DNA from 3 places in the Yersinia vastinensis genome. Region 1 is predicted to be linked to each of the others. Evidence: predicted binding sites of a transcription regulator. Region 1 holds the regulator's gene; each other region holds the start of a gene.

Region 1 (10,307 bases):
TGTTCATCAGAAGCAGAGGCAATCTCGCCCATTAAATCTGTCACATTAGTGATAGAACGAACAATCTCATCCATCGTGACACCGGCACTTTCCACCAAAGTAGAACCGCTGCTGACCCGACCGACGGACTCATTAATTAAACCATCAATCTCCTTCGCAGCCTGAGCACTGCGTTGAGCCAAATTACGAACCTCACTGGCAACCACGGCAAAACCGCGACCTTGCTCGCCTGCACGGGCTGCCTCAACTGCCGCATTCAGTGCCAAAATATTGGTCTGGAAAGCAATGCTGTTAATCACCGTCGTAATGTCAGCTATTTTCCGCGAACTGGCTGAAATCTCGTTCATGGTGTTCACCACATCGGCAACCAGCGCCCCTCCCTTTTTCGCTGTTGCAGAAGCATTAGCCGCCAGTTGGCTGGCATGATGCGCATTATCCGCATTATGTTTCACCGTTGCGGTTAGCTGCTCCATGCTGGCTGCCGTTTCTTCAAGAGCAGCTGCCTGCTGTTCGGTACGAGAAGATAAGTCAGTATTACCGGCAGAAATTTCGGCAGCACCATGATAAATCCCATCAGTACTACTGCGAATCGCTTGTACCGTGTTTACCAGACTGGTTTGTACGTCCCGTAATAGTGGGAACAGTTGTCCAACGCAGTTACGACCAAAATCGACGATAGGTTGCCCAAGTTGCCCTGAAGCAATAACCCGGAAATGTGCGCGAATATCGTCCAATGGACGTACCAAATTGGCAACCAGATAACGATCGGTTACCAGCAAAATCACCAGACCCGCAACTAAAGCAGAGATCAATGTAATGCTGCTCACTTTGGTTAACTGAGAGAATTGATCTTTGGCCACACCAATGGCTTTCGAAGCAGCCTGATTAAAGGCTTCAGCCACGGAGCCATACTGGCGACTCAATGCGGGTACTGTTTTTTTCGCTAAATCTTGATAGGTGGCACTATTGTTATCCATTGCCGCCTGATAAAGCGGCATTACACCCTGTTCAATTAATCCACTCCACCCATCAATCACTCCAGTAACTAAAGCAGGATCAATCTGTGCATGATCGATAGCCTTAAACTCTGCGAGTTTTTTCTTCAGATTCTCCAGCGCGACATTGGATGATTTTAGCTCTTTATCTGCGTCTGCAATGTTACCGCTTTGGCGATAATCCACTGCACGGGCGAGACGAGTTACCATTCGGAAGTATTGATCTGTCCCCTGATTGACCAAATTCATGTTTTCAACCAGCACGCTATTGGCGTTAGAGGATTGGGTGAGTTGGTTCAGTGACAGCAACGTATAAGTGGATACGCCGCCCCAAAGCAGACAAAAGGCGCCAAGCACCCAAAGTAATGCAACTCTGATGGTGATATTTTTTAAAAACTGCATGTTCGTTCCCCTTATATATCGGATAGTTACCGATAGAGACTCTGGTGTTATTTGATGACCTAAAAGCAATAAAGGACGTTCCATACAGCTAACGACAACTCCTTTCCCGACAAACTTTCATCTGGCGGTTTTCCCCCTGGCACCGCAAATTGCAACCATTCAGTTACACAAAGGTTATCGGCAATAGCGTTATAAGATTGAGCGGCTCACAAAAATTTAATATCGCATGAACTTGATATGAGCCTGACGGCGTTTTCTGGCATGATGTCGCCCTATGAAATGTGTTATATTGTTGGGCAGCGTGCTCAGTAATTGGCATAACTATTTGAATTTAAAAGGTATTAAGTTATATGGCAACTGTAGGCATTTTCTTTGGCAGCGATACTGGCAATACCGAAAACATTGCCAAGATGATCCAAAAGCAACTGGGCAAAGAGGTTGCTGAGGTTCACGACATTGCCAAAAGTAGTAAAGAAGATTTAGAAGGTTTCGATATCCTGCTGCTTGGTATCCCTACCTGGTACTACGGCGAAGCACAGTGTGACTGGGATGATTTTTTCCCAACACTGGAAGAGATCGATTTCAATGGCAAATTGGTTGCTTTGTTCGGTTGTGGTGATCAGGAAGACTACGCAGAATATTTCTGTGATGCGATGGGGACCGTGCGCGACATCATCGAACCACGCGGTGCCGCAATCGTCGGTCACTGGCCGACTGCGGGTTACCACTTCGAAGCATCTAAAGGTCTGGCTGATGATGATCATTTCATTGGATTAGCTATCGATGAAGACCGCCAGCCAGAATTGACCAATGAACGTGTTGAAGCTTGGGTTAAACAGATCAGTGAAGAGCTGAATCTGGCCGAGATCACTGGCTAAATTTGTCAGATAGGAAACGCTTGGTGGATGATGTACTCCGCTAAGCGTTTCCATAAATTTCAATCCCTTTTGGCGCTCTTTTTTTTGCCCCTCACAGACTCTTAATCTCATTAAGCTCGGCTTATAGTCACAAATTTCACATGGTTTTATTTGTGGTCAGAATGCGCTTTGTTAAGCAGCCCACAGATCAGCATTATCATCTGTGCAAAATGAAAATAAACCGCTACAAATGTGTAACGTTCGGCGTAGCCGCTTTATACTTGAAGCATGCAACAATCCCATTCATCAATACATTGCATGATTAATCTGACAAAGTGTGCAATTATATCTTTGTTAACAACCACGGTTTTCATTTGGGGCTAGCAGTTCTATAATGAGACGCAATTGTAATTATTGCGCCACGGATGTCATAGGCTGAACAGCCTTAATTTGAATCGATAGTAACAGGACTGAATCCGCATGACTGACAACAATAAAGCCTTAAAAAACGCTGGACTTAAAGTAACACTGCCCCGGCTTAAGATTCTGGAAGTGTTGCAGGATCCGGCGTGCCATCACGTCAGCGCGGAAGATCTTTATAAAAAGCTGATCGATATCGGTGAAGAAATTGGTTTAGCCACGGTTTACCGTGTACTCAACCAGTTTGACGATGCCGGTATTGTGACCCGCCACAATTTCGAAGGCGGTAAATCAGTCTTTGAGCTGACGCAGCAGCACCATCATGATCACCTAATTTGCCTTGATTGCGGCAAAGTGATCGAGTTTAGTAATGAATCCATTGAATCGCTTCAACGTGAAATTGCTAAACAGCATGGTATCAAACTGACCAATCACAGTCTGTATTTGTACGGCCACTGTGAGACCGGCGATTGCCGCGAAAATGAGTCTGCGCACGATAAAAGATAAAGTATGTCCATCATCTTTCACACTGCAGGTGTGTTGGCTGCTCTCACTCACCCGAATCACTTACTGATGTAAGCTCATCGGGATTCCATTGATTGCCGCCGTCCTGCAATTTGAAATCTATTGGGCATTATGTTATCGCATTGATTTTATAAAGACTTTAAGCGTTGAAATTTTAAGTACCGAATAATGTTAGGGTTTATTTTTATCCAGAGATTATCTGGTGAACATAAACCCATCAGCAAGATGGCCACCTTTCCCGTTCAATCATCCGAGTTCAGCTCGGCCGGGACTCAGGTGGTCTTTCTTATTGAGACCTCGCCCTCCTTCCCTATCTAATTTTGAACATTTCTGTCTACCTCAAACAATCAAACCGCCCTTACCACCGCCCAAACCGACTGCCCATCACGATATTTCTGGCAAAAAAAGCCCCGGACATGCCGGGGGAAAACCATCAACTCAACTTCACTTAATATTGTTTACCTCAAAAACCAAGCAAACAGGAATAACATCAGACACAGCACTTTGAAAAAACCATCAGATTTTAACCGGTTCCGCACGACTACTGCGTTTACCATCCGGGCTGGTCGAGCGGATAAATACATCACCACTGACTGTAGGTTGTGCTTTGGCATCATACTTCTGCCATTGCTGACCACCATCGGTGGAATACTCAATAATCAAGCCCGGTAAGGAAATATTTGCTTCCAATACACCAGAGACAACTCGTGCGCCGGGTACTGGCAAGCGGTAGGCAATACCGGCTTTATCCAGTTTTGCCAACTCACGCTGGCCCATAATATTGGCAAAACGTTGCCAATCAGTGTGTAACGCTTGGGTATCCACCTGTTGCGTCTCACCACCTTTGTACTCGCGGCCTGCTTTATAATCTTGTTCCCAAGATGCACGGTGCCAAGCGCGCTCCGCCAACGGTAATACGCGAGGAAAAATCATGTACTCCATCTGTTCATCAGTACGCACGGTTTCATTCCACGATTGACCGGAAATTCCGTGTACACCCGGCCAAGGTTTATCACTTTTCGCACTGAAGTAATTACCATCGCGGTCCACAGACGTTTCAGCATTTTGCGGCATGTTATTTGGTGCAAAGCTAAAGACTTTGGCTTCGTCGGTAAAGCGAGTTGCCCAGTAGTAACCGCGTTCATTGGGGTTAACTTCATAGGGCATGTCGAAGTAGACATAATCGGGATTAGAAGCAACCACTTCGTAGCCTTTATTGGCCCAGTCATTGATTGAGTCAGCACCGCCCCAGAAGAGAGTATCCCAGAAGTTAACGCCAACACGTTGAGTGGCGAAGGCTTTCGAATCTTTCGCGTCTTTCAATCCATCTTGCCAAGCCTGCATTTTTTCGATGCCGTGAGCCTTCACTAATTCACTGACTTCAATGGCAAAGTGGCTGGAAAGATGTTCAACATCCTGAACTTTGCCTTGCTTAACCATATCCTGACAAACTTGTGACTTGGCCCAAGGTTTATCTTCAACGCTCTTATCAATAATGCCTTTGCCCGGCTCAATGGTGCCATTTTTATCTTGGAAACCGGCCCCCAGACGAATATTTTTCGCCTCATCACCACCAAAATGCCAAGTGGTCAGCGCCATGCCAGCTTCTTTGTGCATCTGGGCCATTTCGCCAATCACTTTATCAACGAAACGCTTCGATGAATCCAGACATGGGTTCAGATAGCTTTTGCGATCATAGAACTGCACTGAAGTCGTGTTAGAGTCATCTGTCGGGTCAACCAAACGGAATTCGTTGGCCTCTTTCTCTTTGCCCTGCTTCATCAGATTGTTGTAACGCGCTTCCATCGACACCACCGCAGCTCGAGCATGTGCTGGCATGTCAATTTCAGGAATAACATCAATTTGACGAGCTTTCGCGTATTTCAGAATTTCGATGTAATCGTCACGGGTAAAGTGACCAGAACCCAGATTATTGCTCTCCGGGCCTGAACCTAATTGCGGCAGTAAGCAGGTGTTCTCAGTTAAATCGTGGCAACGTTTACTCCCAACATCCGTCAGTTCTGGCAGACCGGGGATCTCAATACGCCAACCTTCATCATCACTCAGGTGGAAGTGGAATTTGTTTAACTTGTAAGCTGCCATCTGATCCAACAGGCGCAGCACCGCATCTTTGGTTTTAAAATTACGCCCAACATCTAGGAAAACACCACGATATTCAAAACGCGGTGCATCTTTCGCATCAAGAGTCGCTATCTTCTTGCTGCCATCCGTCGGGACTAATGAAAGGATCGATTGCAAGCCATAGAAGACGCCTGCGGGATCAAAGCCAATAACTTGCGCGCCTTTCTCACCGATCGTCAGCTCGTAAGCGCCGGAAACCGCTAAATCACCTGCAAAGTGAGTAGGTTGGATCGCTGTTTTAATTGGAAAGCCGGTTGAGTTCTCTGTCAGACCGAGTAACTCGAAACGCTGTTGGGCAACTTGAGCGGCGGGTTTTGACAGTACGCTGAGATCCAGCTTAACCCCTTTACTCAGGTCGGCATCTTGCTGATGAACCGTCACTTGCATTGGCGTTGGGATAATCTGCCCACGCAGATCAGCTGCCGCTAATGTTTTCACCGCCTCATTTTTAGTGAAACGAGACTCTGGCGTCATCAACACATTATTATCGTCTTTGGTCCGCTTCCACTGATCGCCAGTAAACTGTGTCAGATATTCGCTGATATCCTCAGTATCGGTACTTTTCAGTACTTTTGGTTTGGCATCGCCAGAAGTCGCATACCAGCGCGGCATAAAGTCAGTAGCAAACAACTGCCAATATTCACCAATCATCGGGATTTCAACTGACTGGTTAGCTGGGAAACGGGTAAATTTAGCGGTTGGCTCAATTTTATGCAGATCACCCGTCAGATGAGTAATCTTGAATTGGTCGTTATCTACAGCCAGAATCTGACGGATGCTGTGGAAGTAAATGGCCCATTCTTGACCTTTGATCTCATCCCCGGTGTTGGTCAGAGTAATCATTACTTTGTTACATGATGCCCAATCAGCGCCCAACTTGGCACAATCAACACCATTCTCAGCCGCGCGGTTATCCACTATTTTATAGTTAACTTTTAAGGTACTGAGCTGGTCAACAATCTGTTGATTGATGGTGTTCGCGCTGGCGTATCCCATCAAGCCAAAGGTTGCGGTCATTGCCGCTAACGCATTTAATTTGAATTTGTTCATCACTAACCTCATCCGTAATTAATAATTACTGCCAGCATTGTGACTTGAAGTATTGTTGCTGGCAGAATTATTGTTAGTTTCAATTGCTATTGCGTATTGATTTTTACATCCCCGGCAGTATCGCCGGGGATGGCACTCAAAAAATTAGAAAATAGTAAATGGTGCAATAACAATGAACTTAACGTCTTTTTCATCCTGGAATATATTGCCGAAACCACCGCCATAGCTTGGAATATTGGTATGGTTGTCATACAGGGTGTAATGCAGTTTGAATAAGGTGCCCTTCGCCCGGCCTTCTTGCAGTGTATAAAGAATGTCAAAGTTCCATGCAGACTCTTTCAGACGTACATTCTGGTCATAAATTGGGTTGGTACTTGGTTTCGCATCCCAACCATATGCATAGGAAGTTCCGACAGACCAGCCAGCCATATTCCAGTTTTTCAGGTCATACATCACGCCACCGAACAACGCTTTTTCGCCGTTGGCGTTGAAGTCAGAGCGCGAATCCCACCAAACATCCAAGCGGCCATTTGAGGTCGCGTAACCAGGAGTCATACGTTGCAGGAAGTAACCTTGGTTGCCATCAGCCTTGGCCCAAGTCCCCTCTAAACGCCAATCAAATGGGCCGGTGGTGTAGCCCAATGTCAGTGCTTGTAACCAAGCCAGCCCATCATAAACGTCATTAACATCTTTGAAACCGCCGTCAACTTTGTCTTTTGCACCGTAGAACTGGTAGGAAGTACGCAGCTCATTACCCGCAACCGGGAAGGCATAAGATGCCTTAGCAAAGTACTGATCCATATAGTCTTTGGCTTGACCGAAAGCAGCTTCCAATACCAACTTATTTTTAAAGTCGTATTTGGCACCGAATGAATGCAGGTAGCTCACACCGGTTTTACCGTCGGCCTGACGGAAGTTGTACATATTCTGATACCACGGTGCTTTATATTCATCAGTCCACATGTAAGACATGGACAGAGCACCGGCGGTATCGAAATCAAATTTTGCACCACCTTCAGCACCACGATATGTCCCCGGCATGAAGCTCCAATGTGGGGCTAACAAAGTCTGTCCGGTGGGTTGGATATAACCACCTCGAGCCCAGAAATCACCCAATTTGAATTTGGCTGCCGCTTTGTAAACACTGACGCCACTCTTATCGCCAGTCCATTTTTCATCCCAACGGGTTTTAGCATCACTGAAGCCAATTTCATTTGGCGCTGCCGGGCCACTGTTGGTCATCTCAACTGCGCCAAAAGCCGCTAAGTCGATACCGAACATATCTGCGGCATAGCCGGAGGAGAAATCCAGATTGGCGTTAAAGGTGGAGTGATGCAGGTTAGCGACATACTTACCGTATTCAGCACTACCTGGAGTTAAGTCTTTACGGTCACGTTGACGCTGCCAATAGTAAATACCGCCGGTCAGTGACGAATCATCAATAAAACCTTCAGCTTTGGCCTCTGGAGCTACCATAAAGCCAGTTCCTAACAGTGCGCCCGCGACTGCGAGCGCTAACGTTTTACGTTTAGCACCGTGCATAACCATATAAAAAAATTCCTCTTTGACATCACATTTAAAGTGCATTGCCTGTGTTCACCACTGCCCGCAAGCTTTGCCTCAAAAAAACCCTAAGTGGGTAAAATTTTGCTGGGGAGGAAAGCCCCCACCAGCAATTGCTCTTTCGGAAAACAAACTCTTTGAAGATTGCTGCTGGAGTACAGACTATTTTTCGCGACGCGAATTATCAATCAAAAAAGAAGCTAATTATTCAAAGTATGACAACGAGCACATAACTATGAAAAAATATTACAGAGGTCACAAAAGCTTTAAAAACAATGCATAAGGGCAACTCATCAAGTGAAAATAGTCTCTCATTGACATCTTGAATGGTTTCAGCAAACTGAATAAAACATGTCTTTTTGTGGAAAAAATAGCGATATTTATTCAGTTAATTCGTAAAGCGAATATTTAAGAAAGACTTACAGGCAGGTGCTCTCAAGAGAGAACGGAAAACAATCTTTCGAGATTGACCAAGGGGTAAAGCGAAACGAGAGGATAAAAAGAGGGGTAACCATCGGTGTTTAGTAAAAGAAACTATTTCATCAATTCCATAAAAAAGGCGCGGCCTTAGCCACGCCTTTTCTGGAAGCTAAAAATTAATTAGCTGCTTTGAGCGCCCAAGTATCACGCAGGCCTACAGTGCGGTTAAACACCAAAGCCTCTGGACGTGAATAACGGCTATCAGCACAGAAATAGCCTTCACGTTCAAACTGATAGGTTTTTTCTGGCACGGCATCAGCCAAGCTTGGTTCAACAAAGCCATGGCGGATAACCAATGACTCAGGGTTGATGGTCGATAGGAAGTCATCCGCTGCTGCTGGGTTTGGTACGCTAAACAAACGGTCATACAAACGAATTTCCGCAGGCAATGCGTGATTAACAGAAACCCAATGGATAACGCCTTTAACTTTACGTCCATCGGCGGGATCTTTATTCAAGGTTTCTGGGTCATAGCTGCAATAAAGCGTAGTGACATTGCCTTCTGCATCTTTCTCAACACGCTCAGCTTTGAGAACATATGCATTACGCAGGCGCACTTCTTTGCCCAGCACTAAACGCTTGTATTGCTTATTAGCTTCTTCGCGGAAGTCAGCACGATCGATATAAATTTCACTATCGAATGGGACTTGACGGGTACCCATGTCCGGATTATTTGGGTGATTTGGCATGGTCAGCCACTCTTCCCCAGCCGCACGGTTTTCGATAACCACTTTGATTGGGTCGAGAACGGCCATAGCGCGTGGTGCATTTTCGTTCAGATCATCACGAATACAAGATTCCAGTGACATCATCTCAACGTTGTTATCTTGTTTGGTTACACCAATACGACGACAGAATTCACGAATGGAAGCCGCAGTATAACCACGACGGCGTAAGCCTGAAATGGTTGGCATACGCGGGTCATCCCAGCCTTCCACAACCTTCTCGGTCACCAATTGGTTCAGCTTGCGCTTAGACATGATGGTGTATTCAAGATTCAGGCGTGAAAACTCATACTGACGTGGGTGACATTCAATAGAGATATTATCCAGCACCCAATCATACAAGCGACGGTTATCCTGAAACTCCAGAGTACAAAGCGAGTGGGTGATCCCTTCGATCGCATCGGAAATGCAGTGGGTAAAGTCATACATCGGGTAGATGCACCACTTGTTACCAGACTGATGATGCTCGGCAAATTTAATGCGATACAACACCGGGTCACGCATGACGATAAACGGCGACGCCATGTCGATTTTGGCACGCAGACACGCAGTGCCTTCAGCAAAACCACCCGCACGCATTTTTTCAAACAGCGCCAGATTCTCTTCCACACTGCGATCACGGTATGGACTGTTTTTACCCGGTGACGTCAATGTGCCACGGTATTCGCGCATCTGTTCAGCGCTTAACTCATCCACATAGGCCAAGCCCTTGTTAATAAGCTCTACCGCGTACTGGTACAGTTGATCAAAATAGTCTGAGGAGTAACGTATATCACCGCTCCAGGTGAAGCCCAGCCACTCTACGTCGTGTTTAATTGACTCGACAAACTCCACGTCTTCTTTCACGGGGTTAGTGTCGTCAAAACGCAGGTTACATTGACCTTGATAGTCTTGTGCAATACCAAAGTTCAGGCAAATAGACTTCGCGTGGCCGATATGCAGATAACCATTCGGCTCTGGCGGGAAGCGGGTATGAACCGACGTGTGTTTGCCGCTGGCTAAGTCTTCGTCAATAATCTGACGGATAAAATTACTTGGGCGGGCTTCTGCCTCACTCATTGTTCTATTCCTCAATGCAAACGCAACAAATATAACCGCATATAATCCAACAAGCCCGGCCCGGAAACAACCGTTTGTTACAGTAAATA
Region 2 (10,307 bases), 2.1 Mb from region 1:
TGATAAACAGTTTCAGTGTCATATTTTACTAACATGGCTTGATAAATATCGCTGAATGTCTGATCCAGCCAGTGTAGATCCTCATCGCTACACACCGTGTACTCAACTGGTGTCGCGGCACGTTGGCAGTTAATAGCAAAAGATGATGATGAGATAATCATCATCAACAGAAAGAAAATACCGCGACGATAAGACATATTCATTATTTAACCCGATGAAAAATATGTTTTTTATTATTAATGAGATAATTTAAAGCGTGCTTACTATATCTTTTTTAGGATCAAAAATCTTTAACAGATAATAAAAAGCCACCCAATTGTACTAAACATTCAGCACAATCAGGTGGCTCACTGATATTATTTATTTTAACAATAATTTCTGTAAATTCTATGGCTTAATTTCAATCACTATTATGCAGATCTCGCGTTATCCGACAGATTAAAAACAGCAACGGCCTCAGTAAGTTGGCGAGCCTGCTCTTCAAGTGAAGCTGCAGCAGCAGCGGACTCTTGTACTAAAGAGGCATTTTGCTGTGTCACACCATCCATCTCGGCAACAGCTTGACCAATTTGGCCAATTCCACGGCTTTGCTCATCAGACGCCGAGGCGATCTCCCCCATAATATCAGTCACATTTGTCACAGCCTGAACAATACTGTTCATCGTATCCCCCGCTTCAGAGACTTGCTTAGACCCTATATTGACCCGAGATACCGATTCACTGATAAGCCCCTCAATTTCTTTAGCGGCCTGTGCACTGCGTTGAGCCAAATTGCGCACTTCGCTGGCGACAACGGCAAAACCGCGGCCTTGCTCACCTGCCCGAGCGGCTTCAACTGCGGCGTTTAATGCCAGAATATTTGTCTGGAAAGCAATGCTGTTGATCACACCAATGATATCGGCAATGCGGCGCGAACTTTCGGTAATACTGCTCATGGTCGCGACCACATCACTAACAATACGCCCACCATTTTGTGCGGTGGTCGAAGCATTCTCTGCCAACTTACTGGCCTGATGGGCATTCTCCGCATTCTGTTTTACTGTTGCATTCAACTGTTCCATGCTGGCAGCTGTTTCTTCCAGTGCCGCAGCTTGTTGCTCAGTACGCGAAGAGAGGTCAGCATTACCTGCTGCAATTTCACCTGCGCCGGTATAAATCGCATCGGTACTATTACGAATAGTCGATACCGTGTTCACTAAGCTATTTTGCATTTCGCGTAAATAGGGGATCAATTGTCCAACACAGTTACGCCCAAACTCGGCCATTGGGCGGCCTAATTGCCCTTCTGCCAAACGCTTAAAGTGTAATTTAATCGCATCGAGTGGGTGCACCAAATAGCTGACGATATAGCGGTCAGTTAAGAAAAGAATAATGACACCCGCAATTAATGCAGCCAGCAGTGCCCGTTGGCACCAAGCCACTAACAATTCAACCCGCAAGCTGGCTGCTTCCGTTGATGCATCAACAGTTGCATTATATTTCTCAACTGCAGCACCAAATTCACGACTCAATGGCGGGTAACTGTTATTAAACAGATTGTTATAATCTTCAAAGCGATTATCACTCACCGCCTTAAACATGGGTTCAATCCCTTTATTTAATAATGTTGACCAGCTATCGATGGTTTTATCCGTTAATGGCGGGTCCATACCCTCATGGGGCTGAAGTTTAAACATCGCCAAAGCCTCTTGCGTATTTTTAAGCGCGACACCCGCCGAAGCTAATTCGCGATCAGCATCAGCCACGGCACCACTTTGGCGATAAGCGGCAGCACGATTTAAGCGTGTGACCACCCGAAAATATTGATCATTACCACGGTTAATAATATTAATGTTTTTCTGTTGGCTAGAGCTTTGCTGCAAGGAGTGTGTTAATTGGTTAAGTGAATATAATGTAAAGGTAGAAACGCCTCCCCAGAGCAACAAAAATATAACAAGAATAGATAATAACGCCATCCTGATGGTGATATGTTTTAGAAAATTCACGGGAATGCACCTGTGTTTTATTTTTTAGTTTATTTCCTTGAGATTTCAAGGTGTTTATCACTGATAATTTCCGCAGAAAAAAGTCTTATTATCAGGATTAATTACTAAAATAGCATAAAACCGATACAAAAGATCAAGATGACCGATCAATAATAACCAACTGATTGATTTTACCTATTAAAATGTAAATAACGATCGCTTTTTTTGATCGTAAAATGATGAGAAATCCTCAGTATTTACTTCAGTAATATGTGTTTATTTTGAATATAAATACAACATTGACATGTCTATTAACTGTTATAACTATAAGCTGATTAATTAATTTATTTTCAGCAATACTATTCACTAATTTTAAGTCAGTAGAATTAAACACTCTATTAAATAAGATTAGGCGAGATAAATAAAATACTAACAAAAATTCATATCAAACAATCTGGCATGATATTCAGCAGAATTTATCTATTTATTTGTTTTGGCAATTTTGTCTTTTTTTGAAAATGAAAGTACAACGAAGGAAATAACTATTTTATGCATTACACAAGGGGAAAATACATTACGCCACACTGGCTATGTCTAAGAGAAAAATAGCCAGTGACTTTCTTTGCTCACTGGCCTGATATACCTTAATTTGTCGTAGGGATGGCACCAAGTGGTTGCCTAAATTGACTTAAATTATGTTGATACTCGAAAAGATCATCCAGCCCGTTCTGGTGAGTGATGGCAACCAGCGTACAGTGAGGAAGATACTCTTTTAGCAGCGACAATAACTGTCTGGCGGTTGTGGTATCCAAATTGCTGGTTGCTTCATCAAGGTAGAGGGTATCTGGTCGATTAACCAATGCTCTGGCAAAAGCCAAACAAATGAGGATAACTGAGCAAAATTGACAATAAATGAGATAATTTTGCCTAAAGCACAATTATCGGCAGATATTTCCCTTGTCACTCAATATCAGGTCAGATGGCGCTAACTTAGTATTGATGTAAATAGTTATCTTAATAATAATGACTATCACTCCACTTTGACGTGATAAATTATGACGCGATACCCACAGTGTCAATCAATTCAAGGCCGATATTGACCGGTATAACATCCTTAACGTTGCGTCTTAAAACAGAAAGAGAAAACACCATTATGTCCCTTGGCATCCATCACATTCAGGGCAAAGAATTCCGTTCAGTATTGGCTGGACTGGGGATTGTGAGCCTTATTTTCTTCTTGTTCGGCTGTAAACCGGCTGAAGAAACAACAGGCCAGCAAGCCCCTTCATCAGCCAGTGAAAATACCTCCGCATGGTCGCGCACAGTAGAAACGACAAAAGGCCCGGTGACACTGACACATCAGCCAAAACGTATTGTGTCTACCAGTATCACCATCACCGGCACCCTATTGGCCATTAATGCGCCCGTGATAGCTACGGGAGCCACGGCGCCCAATACCACCGTGGCAGATAATCAAGGCTTCTTTACACAATGGTCAGATGTTGCACAAGCGAAAAAGTTGGTGCCAATCTACCAGACAGAACCAAATGCAGAAGCTGTTGCGGGTATGGATCCAGACCTTATCATCATCTCTGCCACTGGCGGGGATTCAGCGCTGAAGCTGTACGAGCAGTTATCGGTCATCGCGCCCACATTGGTGATTAATTACGATGACAAGAGCTGGCAAGAGCTGGCTATCGTGCTGGGGCAAGCAACAGGACATGAAGCCGATGCTCAACAGGTGATTGATAAATTCACTGATCGGATTAGTGAGGTTAAACAGAATATTACGCTACCACCGCAACCCACCTCTGCATTTGTCTATCAGGCGGCAGGGAGCACAGCCAATTTGTGGACAGAGAATTCAGCACAGGGAAAATTGTTGCAGGAGCTAGGCTTCACACTGGCGCAAGTCCCTACTGCCGTGAAAGGTAATACCAGCATGGGGCACCGCAAGGATATCATCCAACTCGGCGGAGAGAAGCTGGCTGAAGGTCTTAACGGCGAGACCATTTTGCTGTTTTCCGGTGATCAACCGGCGGTGGACGCATTGAAAAACAACAAATTTTTAGCTCACATCCCGGCAATTGAACACAACCGAGTTTATGCTGCGGGCTATGATACATTCCGGTTGGATTATTATAGTGCGAGTAATTTGTTAGCGCGGATTGAAGGCATGTTTAAGGCGAAACCTTAGTTTTTATCTGCGAGCTGCCTTGCCCTATCTCTTCGCTCGGCAGCTCAAAATAGGTGCTTGGCATCAAAATCAACCGGCAAAAAATTGCCAATGCATTCCCATAATAAGTCGTGGTAGTATGCATCAAACAAATAATAATGATAATCAAAACGATAAGAATACTCATTTGTTAACAAAGAGTTACAATGCCAGCAACTGACTCCTCAACCTCATCTTCATTAAAATCAGCAAAACCGGTCCCGACTATAGGGGGAAGCGCATCCTACCATCCGGGGGTTTTGCTATTACTCAGTATTATTGCATTGATATTGGTTATGGCTGCTAGCCTGATGCTCGGTGCTAAAGCGATCCCTTTTTCGGTGGTCTGGCAGAGTTTACTTGGGCATCACAATAACGCAGACAGTATTTTAATTTTGGAATCACGCCTGCCGCGAACCTTAATTGGTGTACTTGCTGGTGCCGCGCTGGGGTTATCGGGAGCAGTGATTCAAGCCCTTACCCGCAATCCACTGGCTGATCCGGGGATTTTAGGCGTCAATGCTGGCGCCAGCTTTGCGGTAGTGGTCGGCATTACCGTTTTCGGCGTTCATGCCATTTATGGCTATATGATTTCCGCATTTATCGGTGCCATGGTGACAACACTGGTGGTGTATTGGGTCGGCACACTGGGGGGTGGACGGGTGAATCCTCTACGCCTCACCCTCTCAGGTGTGGCCATCGCCGCTGTCTTATTGGGGATTTCGACCGGGATATCACTGACCCACCCACAGGTCTATGACAGTGTGCGCTTCTGGCAAGCCGGTTCGCTGGATATCCGCAATATGTCCGTGGTGATAGCCGTCACACCGGCCATTGTTCTCGGCTGTATCATTGCTTTGTTGCTGGCCCGGCCCCTCAATGCAATGCATATGGGGGAAGATTTAGCCGCAGCAATGGGGACACGTATTGCCCAAACTCAGTTTTGGGCCGTTGTTACTGTCACTTTACTCTGTGGTGCTGCCACCGCTGCAGTAGGCCCTATCGCCTTTGTTGGCCTAATGGTGCCGCATATTGCTCGCTGGATTGTCGGGCCGAATCAATGTTGGGTATTACCTTTTACTTTGGTGATGACCCCCATTTTGTTATTGGTCTCTGATATCGTTGGCCGCTTTCTGGTCCCCGGAGAATTGCGGGTCTCCGTCGTAACCGCGTTTATTGGCGCGCCATTATTGATCTGGCTGGTTCGACGGAATAAAAGGATGACCGCACTATGAAACCCGTCACTTCCCCGTGGTTATTGGGCCAACCTGATGGCCCGATAAATCTACGTATTCAGCCACGCCGCCTGATTGTTGGTTGTTTATTGCTGCTAACCTGTCTATTGGGGGCCATGCTGGCATTAATGGTTGGCACTCTCTCGTTATCTCCCCTGCAAGTCATTACTGCCTTATTCGGCCACGCCGAAGGAGCGGCGAATATTATTGTCAATCAGTGGCGGTTGCCCCGAGCGCTGATGGCATTGATTTTTGGTGCCGCGCTGGGTATCAGTGGCGCAATATTTCAATCACTGGTGCGCAACCCGTTAGGCAGCCCCGATATTATTGGATTTAATGCTGGCGCTTATACCGGAGCGCTAGTGGCGATCACGTTGTTTAACGGCAACTATTTTGAGATAGCCAGTAGCGCCCTCGGCGGTGGATTGCTCTCCGCCATGGCGGTGTATCTGTTGGCTTACCGCCAAGGAATTCAGGGATTTCGCTTAATTATTGTCGGTATTGCAATGGGGGCGATGCTCACGGCATTTAATACCTGGCTGACCATCACGGCATCATTGGAAGCCGCAATGACCGCCGCCGCATGGGGAGCCGGTTCGCTTAATGGGCTGACGTGGGCGAAAGGGCTGCCATCCGTGATGTTTATCTTTATGGCTATCGGAGCTGCTATGTTACTCAGTCGGCGCATGCCATTGCTGGAAATGGGTGATGATGCCGCCGGGGCTTTAGGTGTTCCAGTCGAAAGAACCCGTTTGAGCTTGATGGCGATTGGCGTCATTTTGATGGCAGCAGTCACTGCCGTTGCCGGGCCAATATCCTTTATTGCTTTAGCTGCACCACAGATTGCCAAACGTCTGACAGGCACCCCTTCCGTCACCTTAACAGCTTCTGCGCTGATGGGGGCGCTATTATTGATTGCGGCTGATTTGTGCGCCCAGCACCTATTTTTACCGAATCAGTTGCCAGTTGGTGTGGTTACCATCAGCATTGGCGGCTTGTATCTTATTTGGCTTTTAATCCGGGAGTCCGGGCGCTCATGAATATTGTCAGCCCTGCCACACACGCTGCTCGTTTGCAGGCCCAGGCCCTGACTCTGGGTTATGACGGTAAGATAATCAGTGAAAATCTGAGTGTTGTCATTCCAGATGGGGAATTTACGGTTATTGTCGGCCCAAATGCCTGTGGGAAATCGACATTGCTGCGAGCCTTAAGCCGTTTACTCAAACCGCAAGCCGGTCAGGTCATTTTAGATGGCAAGAATATTGCTCGCGTTGACACCCGGCACGTTGCACGTCATTTAGGGTTATTGCCGCAAAGTTCGCAGGCCCCGGACGGTATCAGCGTGCTGGATTTGGTCGCGCGGGGTCGCTATCCTCATCAAAAATTATTACAGCAGTGGACACAAGCCGACAAGCTGGCCGTCAGCAATGCGATGCAAGCCACGGGGGTGAGTGATCTGGCTGACAGACCGGTAGATGCCTTATCCGGCGGGCAGCGTCAGCGTGTTTGGATAGCCATGGTGCTGGCACAGCAAACGCCATTATTACTGTTGGATGAGCCAACGACTTATTTGGATATTGCTCATCAGATTGATTTACTTGAATTATTTAGTGAATTGAATCAGCAGCATAATCATACCCTCGTTGCTGTCTTGCATGATCTTAATCATGCCTGCCGCTATGCCACCCATATTATCGCCATGCGCGATGGGCAGATTGTTGCACAGGGCAATCCTCGGGAAGTGATCACGGCCGATCTGGTGGAGCAGGTGTTTGGTATGCCATGTTTGATCATTGATGATCCGGTGTCGCATACCCCGCTCGTGATCCCAAAGGGCCGGTTTTAGGGCTTTACTGAATAGTTCTGCTCTTGATTCTGATCGCCGAACACGAAAGAAATGGCAAAAATCGGCGATAAAAACAGATGAATGTCAGATTGCTGACAAACGCTGTTATTGGGGAGTGCATGCCGATGAGGCCATAGCGGCATAAGCCGCCAGAGCGCCCCTCGGTGTGGCTATGCCCGAGTATCTTGGGTTAAAAAACCACATTGTTTACAGCCTTTTTATTGGCATTTTGTTGCTTACACTTCCCCAATCATCCTTCTGGGGAACCTAATAAACAGTGCAACCCATCAATCAAGCCACCGCGCCAGCACAAAGCATCGTGGCCACCAGCATAAATTCGATAATGCAACCGATGCCCCGCCTGACGCAGCGCTTCACTCATGGCTTCATTGACTTGATAAATCACATTCTCACGACGGCCTGCCTCCATAAAAATATCCAATGGATGGCCCGCCCCCAAACCTTGGTAAACCTGTTCGGTCAGCCAGCCCCGACATTTAGCCGTTCCCGCTGTCAATACCTTAAGATTATCAACATCTGGCCACCAAAATGACCCTGACTGGCTCAGTACACAGCCAAAACGCTGCGGCCAATGTAATCCAGCGTATAACGACGCCAATCCACCAAAACTTTGCCCAGCAACCACAGTACGAGAAGCCTTCTCAGTGAAAGGTTGCAGCAAGGCCACTTGTGGCAGTAGTTCAGTTTGTAGTGCCTGCCAAAAATCCTGATTGCAGGGTAATTCCTGCGCGCGATGCGGTTGGTCGATAATATCGATCAACACATAGACACTGGCGGGTAAACGACCGGCAGCCGTTTCATTATCCAATACACCAAATATCGTCTGCCCCTGCGCCCAATACTGACCATCGAGCAAGATGGCCAATGGACGCTCGGTTTTATCTTCCGCGCCGAGACCTTGGCTATCAATTGTGTGGTAAATCCACACCTTGCGATGATTACCTAACCGCGTGCTATGCCAAGTGATCAACTGCAACCGCGTTGGATCGGTTGGCAGTGCTTGGCCCGCATCAATTGGCTGCCAAGCAAGCTGGGGCAAGGCATCTGCCAAATGCACCGCTGACAGTGGCCTTCCCCGGTAACTACCATGGGCGGCCGTGGGATTTAACGGATCGTTTTCTGCCCGATCTAGCAATGAAATCCACCAATTACGCTGCGCCTGACGCCGTTCTTGTACTGTCCCTTCGGGCAAATTTAGGCACTGCTCGGCAGTAACAGGAATAAAGCAATAACTGCCGCGAAAATCAGACTCCACCTCAGCCTGCCAATACCACACATCCGTCTGGCCCAAATGCTGGAGGGTTTCAGGGTGCACGCTATGGTGGTCAGTGACGCCGTTAACATCGATATAAACTGCGTCGTGTGCCTTTGCTTGCCGATCACGCCACAGGAAGGTCAGTTTTACTTTGCCAGCCGCGACTGGTTCCACCAGTGGAGTTCCCCATTGCGCTATCTGCTGCCACCATGGGTCACTGCCAACCAAAGGGTCTGCTAACAAACGTTGACTGTCCGGGTATTCATTTGTCGTGCCCACACGCCATCCTCTTCATTTCATTGCTCAAGTCTATTAACCCTTAGCGTGCAAATTTTATCCGGCTGCAATCTGATAACGAGTTAAATTCATTCGTGATTATTATATAAATACAAATAATATTGAGAGGCATTATTATTTGCAATGATATGATGCACACCCTTTCTAAAATGCCACCTATTTCCCTGATATGGGTTATTGATATTTCCCCCGTCGGTTCGGCTGATGCGGGTTTCACGATGGCTAGTGTTTAAAGATAAGTAAATTTTCGCTGCGACTCACTGTATTTTCTCCCGTGGCTTAAAAATAAATCTAACAAATTCATCATGCTAACCTTTTAATAACCTTTCATTTCATTCCGCGTAACCGGACAAAACCATTCTAAAAACAGGGAGATAGTCCTATACTCGCTGACAGGGCTATTTAATACCGCCACTTATTCAGGGTAAACATGCCAGCATTTAAGGGATTACCACAGCTTATGCACCGGATGCGCGCCAGTAAAATGCGCATGTGCGGTATGCTGCTGGTTGCCTGCTGGTTGATCCTCAATGCGCAATTGGCTATTGCTGGCCATCAGTGTGATATTACCCCTGCCGCTTCACCGGTATTCACCCAGCATCAAGGGCATTTACAGCCAGATCGTTTACAGCACTCATCAATGCACGCGATGCCATCAATGATGGATATGTCGCATGGTCAAGCGCAAAACTCTTTGTGTGAAAAACACTGTGTTCCAGACTCGATTCAGTCTGATAGCGGAGTACTGGTGCTCGCGGTACTGCCGACCCACACGGAACTAATGTTGGCAGATGCACAGCAAACACCACGTGTGCATCATGTTGACTGGCACACTCCCCCCATTGTCGGGCCACCCACTGAAATCGCTTTTTGCCGATTTAGAGAATAGATCCAGACATTTTTAATCACATTATTCACGCCGTTTTGGCGTGTTGTGTTTACTTTATGTTTTGGAGCTATTTCTATGAAAGTCTTATCCCACGCCCTTTCCGCTACGGCGGGTATCGTGTTTTGTGCTGCGGCACTGTTCTCCACTTCTCTTTTCGCGGCTACCGTGCCTATGGCTGACAACATGCCAATGTCCCATGACCATGGGGCGATGATGACCGATACTGCACATGATAACCCTGCGGCGAAAGACACCAATAACTACCACTCCCGTGGGCAAATCAAAGCCTGGAATGCCACCCGTGTTTCCATCGCCCACAGTGCAATTGCGGCCCTAAACTGGCCCCCTATGACCATGACTTTCGACCTGCCGGATGATTTGCTGGCCGCCCCCCTCCCCGTGGGGACGCAGGTCACATTCAGCTTCCGCCAGACTGAACAAGGTTATCAGCTCACCGCCATCTCAGCACAGCAGCCGTAAGGCGGGAGCCAAAATGAACCCTCAATTTAATCACCCACAGCAGGTGCGGTTTTCGGCTGCATTGAACTTAGGACTGGCCCGCTGGTTGATGGCTGTAGCATTGGG
Region 3 (10,307 bases), 1.4 Mb from region 1:
GGTTTTTATGTTTGTAGCCCATCAACCGCCGTGGTGCCAACCGCCACCGTGGGTAAGCCGGTAGATGAAGTGCTAGACTTGATCGATACGGTGTTTGCTGCACAACAAAATCCGCGCTTTACCAACATCTCGCTCGCCTGCCCACAGACCGGAGATTTTTATCCTAGTGCCAAGCTGGGGCGCATTATGGCGTCGCTATTACGCCGTGAACCACAGTTAATTAGCCAATATTCTCTGCCCCCCGGTAGCCAACGACTACGGCAGCAAATTGCCCGTCGAGCCATGACATTGGGGATGCTGGCCAGCCCGGCTGATATCACTATTACCCATGGTTGTATGGAAGCGCTGCAATTGGCTCTGCGGGTGACGACCAAGCCGGGAGATTGTGTTGGGCTGGAGTCACCGACGTATTTTTATCTGATGCCATTGCTGGCCAGTCTGGGGTTAAAGGCTGTGGAAATCCCCACTGACCCGCAGCAAGGTTTATCACTGGATGTACTGGAGTTACTGCTTGAGGAAAAGCGGCTCAATGCCTTAATTGCCATGCCAACAGTGCAGAACCCATTGGGTTACACGATGCCACTGGCGGCGAAAAAACGGCTGGCACAGTTGATGAACGATCATCAGGTGCCACTGATTGAAGATGGTTTATATGCCGAAATTCAATTTGGCTCGACACTATCCCCAGCGGTTAAATCTTTTGATCGGGATGGCTGGGTGCTGTTTTGCTCCAGCTTCACCAAAACGCTGGCACCCGATTTTCGTATTGGCTGGATTGACGGCGGGCGCTTCGCTGAAGCTTTGCATAAGCTAAAAGCGGTATCTTCAATGGCGGAACCGATGCTGCTCTCAGAAACATTGGCACTATTTTTGGAGTCTGGCGGCTATGACCATCATCTGCGCAGTTTGCGTCGGCGTTATGCACAGCAAGTTCAGCTTGCCCAGCAAGTCATTACTCGCAGTTTCCCACGTGGGACCAAAGTGACGCAGCCTGCCGGTGGATTCGTTTTCTGGGTAGAGCTACCTGACAGTGTCGATACTGTCGCGTTGTTCCATCAATTATTGCAAGAGCAGATTTGCTTAACGCCCGGTACGCTTTATTCGCCCAGTGGTCGTTATCGCAATGCTTTCCGCCTGTCATGCTGTTATCCGTTCAACAGCCACTATACCGGGGCATTGGAGAGGTTGGGGGCGGTTGCCTGTGAAATGAGTGGGGAACCCGCTGGAATGCAGTGGCGGCCGCGACAGGAGGCTACTGCCGAAAAGCATGCATCCTGATACACTATCCATCTTGATGCACAATCAGTGCTATTCTATCTCCAACTTTAGCGAAATATCGTGCCCATTAGCGGCATGTACGGGCCAATACTATGAAAGAACATGCAGAAATCAAACGTCTAAGCGATATGCTGGATGCGTTGAACCACAAAGATCCGGTTGTTATCCAGCAGGGAAATGTGGATTTAATCGCGCAGCATATGAAAGAAAAAGAGAAACTGGCGGCTGAAATTCAGCGTTTGAAAGAAGTGCGAGTCAAAAACCTCAGTGCTGAAGCCCAAAAACTGGCTCAGCTGCCCTTCAGCCGCCCAATTACCAAGAAAGAGCAGGCCGATATGGGCTCTTTGAAGAAAGCGGTACGCGGCATTGTGGTGGTACATCCAATGACCGCATTAGGTCGTGAAATGGGCCTGAAAGAAGTGACCGGTTACGCCAAAAAAGCCTTCTGATAACAGCCTTTGATCAATCCGGGTACGTGGCATAGTCACCGCCCGGCTTGTTTTTGTCGGTTCATCATTCCAAGAGTGCTGACGATGTTTAACCATTAATCACGTCTTGCTATCTTGCTATTTCCCAGTAAACGCCGATTAAAATCCTCAATTTTTCCTTCCGCAATTCGCGTCAGCATGGTTTTACTCCAACTGGCAGATAACCCTGAGACGGCCAATAAGCGGCGATACTGTTCTTCATCGAATGGCATATGCCAGGCAATAGCGATGGCTTCAGATACCGAAATCTCACTGGTGCGCGCTAACAGTGTCAATGGATGGCTTTCGCTGACCTTACCGGGTGAAATCACGCGATACAGCCAGCCACAATAGCCAGTTTGTTGCATCAACACCGACATCTCTTCAATGGCAAAATGGAAGTTGAGTTTGTAGCACGGAGAGCGTGGTTGGGTGACCTGAATAATGGCGTCACCCCAGCGATAGATATCCCCCATATACACATTTTTCTCAGTCATACCGAGGGTCGATATATTTTCACCATAGGCCGGTGCAGAGAAAATATCGGCTTGTTCAGGAAATTGCTGCACCCAGTGCTGGTAATGTTCACGAGGATAATGGCATAGCGCGCGATCTGGGCCGCCGTGGAAGCGGGTTTCTGCTTGTTCATCCCCCTCCAATCCCAGTGACGTGAGCATGACACTCCCCTGCACCTGACGTTTGCCAATCGCACTTGGGGAACTGCCGCGGTAAGGTTCGATTTTACCGATATAAACCTGTGGGTACTTCATCTGCTCTCCTTGTCTGTATCTGGAAGGGAGAGCCAGAATACCCTGCCTGATGGCAGGGTTCCAAGGTTTAGCCAGAAATCAGAAGGTTTCCCAGTTATCCTGCTGGTTGCTGCTGCGAATCTCTGGGGTTGGGCGGGGTGGTGTTGCGTCTTTTGGCATCAATGGTGCTGCGCTATGATTTTGAGGTATTTCTGTTTCCGATTCGGATAGCCGGAACACCGCGACCGCTTGTGCCAATAAAATAGCCTGTTCTGCCAGTGAATCAGCGGCGGCGGCAGACTCTTCCACTAAGGCGGCATTCTGTTGTGTGGTGCTGTCCATTTCAGAAATGGCCTGGCTCACTTGCGTGATGCCGCGGCTTTGCTCATCAGAGGCTGAAGCAATTTCTGCCATGATATCACGCACATGGGTGACAGAGCGGACGATATCCTCCATGGTTTGACCCGCATTTTGTACCAATGATGTGCCTGCGTTCACCTGAGATACCGATTCACCAATCAGCCCTTCAATTTCTTTTGCCGCCTGCGCACTGCGTTGTGCCAAATTACGCACTTCACTTGCGACCACGGCAAATCCACGCCCTTGCTCACCCGCGCGAGCGGCTTCAACGGCAGCATTCAGTGCCAAAATATTCGTCTGGAAAGCAATGCTATTAATCACGGAAGTAATTTCGGAAATACGTTTGGAACTGCCAGAAATATCATTCATGGTGCGCACGACATCGTTAACTAGCTTGCCGCCTTGTTGTGCGGTTTGTGATGCTTCGGTCGCCAGTTGATTCGCGTGATGGGCATTATCAGCATTCTGTTTCACCGTGGCATTTAATTGCTCCATGCTGGCAGCCGTTTCTTCTACGGCAGCGGCTTGTTCTTCAGTGCGGGATGATAAATCAGTATTGCCGGCCGCAATCTCGCCAGAGGCATGCGAGACCTGACTGACACCAATACGGATATCATCAATCATGGCGCGCAGATTTTCATTCATCCGTGCAACGGCATTCATCAATAAGCCCAATTCATCCGTACGGTTTGATGTGGTTGCAGCAGTTAAATCACCCGTAGCGATACGTTCAGCCATCGCCAGTGTGGTACGAAGTGGCACAGTAATTTGGCGAGTCATGCGCCATGAAATCAGTAGACCAAACAGCAGAGCCGCAATCGCCGCGATGGTTAACTGCAATTGTGCGTTATTGATTTCGTCATGAGTGCCTTGCAGTTCTTGGGTAAACAGATGGGTGGCGAGCTTATTCAACTCATTGGCATTGTCTTCCATCACTTTACCGACTTCCAGCTCTTGCTGATAAGCCGGTAAATAGGCCAGCACGTTGTCTTTGTAGGCGCTGAGGCTCGAGATAACAGGGGCTAATAATTTTTGCTGTTCAGCGGATAACACGGGCATAAAAGCATTGGCTGCACTGTTGGCAATATTGATGGAGGTAATCAACGAGGATTCGGCATCTTGATTGCGGTCTAGCAGTAAGCCGCGTGCGTTATAGCGCACGGTCATGAGTTTCTGATTCATCTCAGCTAGCAGAATCTGGGTATTGGTGTCCGCCCCTTCATTGAGCAAACTTTGCTGTAACTCATTGATATTATTCTGAGTTTCAGAAATATTCCAACTTTTACGCACATCATCTTTATGGGCGACGGCATTCACAAAGTTGCTCTGTTGTTGCAGATATTCGTCAACGACATCGGCAATGCCGCTGATGATTTTACGGTTCTCTTCCGACCAGCTAAGAGCTTCACTTTGGGTCAGAAGGTTTTTTATGTTATTGATGTGCTGTGAGTTTTCTTTGATGTATTTCAGATCGTAAGTTCGCTCATAGAGCGCACGATTATATTTTGCCTGATTGGCTTCATCGTTGATTTTGTAACTGAGATCGACTTTATACGCATGTTCTTCAATGACGGAGAAATGATAAGCGGTGGTCCCAGCGATGATCCCAACCAACAACAACATCAGAAAAAAGCTTAATCCCAGCTTCTTGCCGACTTTCACGTTTTCAAAGTTACCAAAAACTTTGCTAAATGCTGCCATGTTCTTCTCCGTTATGCGGTGTTCTTGCTGCAAATCAATCAGCGTAGGTGAGTTTTGGGGGATCTAATTATTAGAGGAATGAGGGGGCTGGTTGAACGTGGGGCAGCCTTGGCAAGAGTGCTTTTCCCAAACGTTTTAAAACTGCATTCATAGAGTTACACCATAAATACCAGCAACCTTCTTGTACAATCTATCGGCAGGAATTGGCTAAACTTTAGCAATAAAAAATGCCGGCAAGATAACCTTGCCGGCATGATATTTCACTCTAACGATGGGTCTCAGCCAAATTTAGCTGCCCATATTGAGTCTTATTTAGCTTGAGCGAAACGTGCTGCTGCTTCGTCCCAGTTAACCACGTTCCAGAATGCTTTGATGTAGTCTGGACGGCGGTTTTGGAATTTCAGATAGTAAGCGTGCTCCCACACATCCAGGCCAACAATCGGGAAGCCTGATGCGCCAGAAACCGCTTCACCCATCAGCGGGCTGTCTTGGTTAGCAGTAGAAACAACCGCCAGTTTGCCGTCGTCTTTTAATACCAGCCAAGCCCAACCTGAGCCAAAACGAGTTGCTGCAGCTTGCTCAAATTTTTCTTTGAAGCTGTCTACGCTGCCGAAATCGCGCTCAATAGCGGCTTTCAGATCACCCGTCAGCGTCGTACCCAGTTTCAGACCCTTCCAGAACAGGCTGTGGTTAGCGTGGCCACCGGCGTTATTACGCATGAAAGTACGTTTTTCAGCAGGGACTTTGTCCAGATCCTTGATCAGATCTTCAACACTCAGTTTTGCCAGCTCAGGGAAGCTCTCCAACACCGTGTTTGCGTTGTTAACATAGGTCTGGTGGTGTTTGGTGTGATGGATTTCCATCGTCTGCTTATCGAAGTGGGGTTCCAGGGCGTCATAAGCATAAGGCAGGGATGGCAGTGAGTAACTCATAATCATCGTCTCCGTAGGTGTAGGGCGGTGCAAAAAAAGTAAGCACCGCGTAAGCATTCGGATCATTATAGTTAATTAAATGATATTGAAAATGATTATCAATGCCGTACATTCTGTATGGTCTTTCTATTCACTGATGCGCTGTGGATGGGTATATACCGTCGCTCTGCCGGGTTTGCTGAAGCCGACTAAGGTTAAATTACAGCGGTTTGCCACTTCAACGGCTAAGGTTGTTGCAGCAGAAACAGCAAATAAAATTTCAGCCCCACACATGGCGGTTTTTTGCACCATCTCATAGCTGGCACGGCTGGAGACCAGCACCGCACCATGTTGCCAAGGCTGTTTCGCACGAATTCCCAGTAGTTTATCCAAAGCGACATGGCGACCAACATCTTCGCAGCCCCCCAGTAATTCCCCTTGAGGCGTAATCCAGGCTGCAGCATGGGTACAGCCGGTCAATTGGCCTACAGTTTGTACCTGCTTAAGTTGTGATAGTGCGCTATCTAGTTGATTTAGATTAAACGTTTGAGTGAAAGGCAGTGGCTCGATAGGCCGGAAAATGTCATCCAATTGTTCAATACCGCAGACACCACATCCTGTACGGCCGGCCATGGCGCGGCGACGCTCTTTCAGACCAGCAAAACGGCGGCTGGATAACTCAATGTTAACTTCTATACCGTTGCAGCTAGGGGTGACATCAATAGCATAAATTTCTTGTGGTGCGGTGATAATGCCCTCTGATAGCGAAAATCCCAGAGCAAAAGCCTCTAAATCCTTGGGGGTGGCCATCATCACCACATGAGAAATACCGTTGTACACCAGCGCTACTGGTACTTCTTCCGCTAGCCAATCCTGTTGTGGTTCCGCCATATGATGGCGCTGTAGCACGTTAAGTTGCTTGGCACCGCAAATTTCGGTGGAGAAGTCAATTTCTGAAGGTTTGATCTGGCTCACTATGCGGTCCTGAAAGTTATAACCCATAATCACAATGTGGTAACATTCACATCAAGAATAGTGTGGCTATATTCTGTTATTAAAAATGTATCCCACACGGAAAAGCTGGATATCGCGTCAGCGATTTTAGCGCCTCCCATTTCGTTGAGGGAAGCGTGGACTGAATTTTAAATTCATACCCAAAATAATTCGAGTTGCAGGAAGGTGGCAAGCGAATAAGTCCCGATGAGCTGACTTAAGTCAGTGATTCGGGTGAGAGAGCAGCCAACACACATGTCGCTCGAAATATGAAGGGTAAACACTGTAACAATCGTGAGATGAAGGAGAGACCCATGCAGGTCAGCAGAAGGCAGTTCTTTAAGATCTGCGCTGGCGGTATGGCGGGAACCACGGTCGCGGCACTCGGCTTTACGCCGTCAGTGGCGCTAGCGGAAACGCGCAATTATAAATTGCTGCGCGCCCGTGAAACGCGGAATACCTGCACATATTGTTCTGTCGGTTGCGGGCTTTTGATGTATAGCCTCGGCGACGGCGCAAAAAACGCCAAAGAGAGTATTTTCCACATTGAAGGGGACCCGGATCATCCGGTAAACCGTGGGGCACTTTGTCCAAAAGGTGCTGGTCTGGTGGACTTTATCCACAGCGAAGGCCGCCTGAAATACCCAGAGTACCGGGCTCCGGGTTCTGATAAATGGCAGAGAATCACTTGGGACGATGCTTTTACGCGCATTGCCAAGCTGATGAAAGAAGACCGGGACGCTAATTTCATTAAGACCAACGATGCCGGTGTCACCGTCAACCGTTGGCTGAGTACCGGTATGCTGTGTGCGTCGGCATCCAGCAATGAAACGGGCTATTTGACCCAAAAATTTAGTCGCGCTCTCGGCATGCTTGCCGTAGACAACCAAGCACGTGTCTGACACGGACCAACGGTAGCAAGTCTTGCTCCAACATTTGGTCGCGGTGCGATGACCAACCACTGGGTTGATATCAAGAACGCGAATTTAATTATCGTCATGGGCGGTAATGCGGCAGAAGCGCATCCGGTGGGATTCCGCTGGGCGATGGAAGCCAAGATCCATAACAATGCCAAGCTGATCGTGATAGATCCGCGCTTTACCCGTACTGCATCGGTGGCTGATTTCTACACGCCAATTCGTTCCGGTACTGATATAGCGTTCCTGTCCGGCGTATTGTTGTACCTGATCACCAACAACAAAATTAACCGCGAATACGTCGAAGCCTATACCAACGCCAGCTTGCTGGTGCGGGAAGATTTTACCTTCGAAGAGGGTTTGTTCAGTGGTTATGACGCCGAAAACCGCAAATACGACAAAACCACCTGGAATTACCAGTTGGACGAAAACGGCTTTGCGAAACGCGACGTCACGCTGCAAGACCCACGCTGTGTGTGGAATCTGCTGAAAGAACATATCAGCCGCTACACACCGGATGTGGTGTCCAATATTTGTGGTACGCCGAAAGAAGATTTCCTGACGGTGTGTGAATATATTGCGGAAACCAGTGCTGCGGATAAAACGGCATCATTCCTGTACGCCTTGGGCTGGACGCAACACTCCGTGGGTGCGCAGAACATCCGTACTATGGCGATGATTCAGTTGCTGCTAGGCAATATGGGTATGGCGGGCGGCGGTGTGAATGCTTTACGTGGTCACTCCAATATTCAGGGGCTGACTGACCTCGGCTTGCTGTCGCAAAGCCTGCCGGGTTATATGAACCTGCCGTCAGAAAAACAGCCAGATATTGATACTTACCTCAAGGCCAATACACCGAAAACCTTGTTGCCGGGCCAAGTTAACTACTGGAGCAATTATCCGAAATTCTTCGTCAGTATGATGAAGAGCTTCTATGGCGATAAAGCTCAGAAGGAAAACGGCTGGGGCTACGACTGGTTGCCGAAGTGGGATAAAGGCTACGATGTCTTGCAGTATTTCGAAATGATGTCGCAGGGTAAAGTGAATGGCTATCTGTGCCAAGGCTTTAACCCGGTAGCGTCATTCCCGAACAAAAATAAAGTGGTCGCGGCACTGTCGAAACTGAAGTTCTTGGTCACGATTGACCCGCTCAATACTGAAACAGCGAACTTCTGGCAAAACCACGGTGAATTTAACGATGTCGATCCATCAAAAATTCAGACCGAAGTGTTCCGCTTACCATCAAGCTGCTTTGCTGAGGAAAACGGCTCCATCGTCAACTCGGGCCGCTGGTTGCAATGGCACTGGAAAGGCGCGGATGCCCCAGGAGAAGCACTGAACGACGGTGAAATTCTGGCGGGTATCTTCATGCGTATGCGTGAAATGTATCGCCGGGAAGGCGGTGCAGTGCCAGAACAAGTGCTTAATATGACTTGGGATTACCTGACTCCCGAAAATCCTGCGCCAGAAGAAGTGGCTATGGAGAGCAACGGTAAAGCGCTGGCCGATATCACTGATGCCGATGGCAAGATACTGGTCAAAAAAGGCGAGCAGCTCAGTACCTTTGCTCACTTGCGTGATGATGGTACCACCGCCAGTGGTTGCTGGATATTTGCCGGTAGCTGGACGCCAGCAGGTAACCAGATGGCACGGCGTGATAACGCAGATCCATCAGGGCTTGGCAATACGCTGGGTTGGGCATGGGCATGGCCGCTTAACCGCCGCATTTTGTATAATCGTGCTTCTGCCGATCCGCAGGGCAAACCTTGGGATCCGAAACGCCAATTGCTGGAGTGGGACGGGTCCAAATGGACCGGAGTTGATATTCCTGACTACAGCGCGGCCGCGCCAGGCAGTGATGTCGGACCGTTCATTATGCAGCCTGAAGGAATGGGGCGTCTGTTTGCCATCGATAAAATGGCAGAAGGGCCGTTCCCAGAACACTATGAGCCATTCGAAACGCCGCTGGGCACTAACCCGCTGCACCCGAATGTGATATCCAACCCAGCCGCTCGTGTATTTAAAGACGATTTGGCTGCGATGGGATCTCATGAGCAATTCCCGTATGTCGGCACCACCTATCGCCTGACCGAGCATTTCCACTACTGGACGAAGCATGCGTTACTCAACGCAATTGCGCAGCCAGAGCAGTTTGTGGAAATTGGCGAGAAACTGGCCGCGAAGAAGGGCATCAAGCAGGGAGATACCGTGAAAGTCAGCTCCAACCGTGGCTATATCAAGGCCAAGGCGGTGGTGACCAAACGGATTCGCACACTGAATGTCCACGGACAGGAAGTGGACACCATTGGTATTCCGATTCACTGGGGATACGAAGGGGTGGCAAGAAAAGGCTTCCTGGCCAATACCCTGACACCGTTTGTCGGTGATGCTAATACGCAAACGCCAGAGTTTAAGGCGTTCTTGGTCAACGTGGAAAAGGTGTAACGGAGAGAACCTATGTCACTGCAAACTCAAGACATTATCCGGCGCTCCGGCACCAACTCCCTTACGCCGCCGCCACAGGATCGTAACCATCAGGAAGAGGTGGCGAAACTTATCGACGTCACTACCTGTATTGGCTGCAAAGCCTGTCAGGTGGCGTGTTCAGAGTGGAACGATATCCGTGATGAAGTGGGCTATAACGTCGGGGTGTACGATAACCCCGCCGATTTGACAGCCAAATCATGGACAGTGATGCGCTTTTCCGAAGTTGAAGACGAAGAGAGCGGCAAGCTGGAATGGCTGATCCGTAAGGATGGCTGTATGCATTGTGCTGACCCGGGCTGCCTGAAAGCCTGTCCGTCGGAAGGGGCAATCATTCAGTACGCTAATGGCATCGTCGATTTCCAGTCAGAGCACTGCATCGGTTGTGGTTATTGCATCGCGGGTTGCCCGTTTGATGTGCCGCGCATGAACAAAGACGACAACCGA

The links. Region 1 encodes Fur, which represses iron uptake genes when iron is present. Its sites were predicted from a motif close to ATAATAATGAGAACNACTATCAA; they were not measured.
Positions count from the first base shown of each region.
Region 2: a site for Fur is predicted at 8,929-8,951, ahead of fes (enterochelin esterase). Genes of this name have one in related genera too.
Region 3: a site for Fur is predicted at 5,567-5,589, ahead of sodA (superoxide dismutase [Mn]). Genes of this name have one in related genera too.

Region 1 is NZ_CP173260.1:3,341,199-3,351,505, forward strand. It holds gene ACIOG0_RS15565 (methyl-accepting chemotaxis protein) at 1-1,397, opposite strand, end outside; gene fldA (flavodoxin FldA) at 1,748-2,275, shown strand; gene fur (ferric iron uptake transcriptional regulator) at 2,735-3,181, shown strand; gene ACIOG0_RS15580 (beta-N-acetylhexosaminidase) at 3,716-6,391, opposite strand; gene ACIOG0_RS15585 (chitoporin ChiP) at 6,536-7,939, opposite strand; gene glnS (glutamine--tRNA ligase) at 8,551-10,218, opposite strand.
Region 2 is NZ_CP173260.1:650,904-661,210, reverse strand. It holds gene ACIOG0_RS02920 (lysozyme inhibitor LprI family protein) at 1-197, opposite strand, end outside; gene ACIOG0_RS02915 (methyl-accepting chemotaxis protein) at 411-1,985, opposite strand; partial or broken gene ACIOG0_RS02910 (ABC transporter ATP-binding protein/permease) at 2,609-2,842, opposite strand; gene fepB (Fe2+-enterobactin ABC transporter substrate-binding protein) at 3,118-4,161, shown strand; gene fepD (Fe(3+)-siderophore ABC transporter permease) at 4,347-5,414, shown strand; gene fepG (iron-enterobactin ABC transporter permease) at 5,411-6,454, shown strand; gene ACIOG0_RS02890 (ABC transporter ATP-binding protein) at 6,451-7,260, shown strand; gene fes (enterochelin esterase) at 7,511-8,815, opposite strand; gene ACIOG0_RS02880 (hypothetical protein) at 9,294-9,722, shown strand; gene ACIOG0_RS02875 (copper-binding protein) at 9,798-10,202, shown strand; gene ACIOG0_RS02870 (TolC family protein) at 10,216-10,307, shown strand, end outside.
Region 3 is NZ_CP173260.1:37,095-47,401, forward strand. It holds gene ACIOG0_RS00150 (PLP-dependent aminotransferase family protein) at 1-1,278, shown strand, start outside; gene ACIOG0_RS00155 (YibL family ribosome-associated protein) at 1,371-1,727, shown strand; gene yiiM (6-hydroxyaminopurine reductase) at 1,823-2,515, opposite strand; gene ACIOG0_RS00165 (methyl-accepting chemotaxis protein) at 2,594-4,555, opposite strand; gene sodA (superoxide dismutase [Mn]) at 4,864-5,487, opposite strand; gene fdhD (formate dehydrogenase accessory sulfurtransferase FdhD) at 5,614-6,468, opposite strand; gene fdnG (formate dehydrogenase-N subunit alpha) at 6,774-9,821, shown strand; gene fdxH (formate dehydrogenase subunit beta) at 9,834-10,307, shown strand, end outside.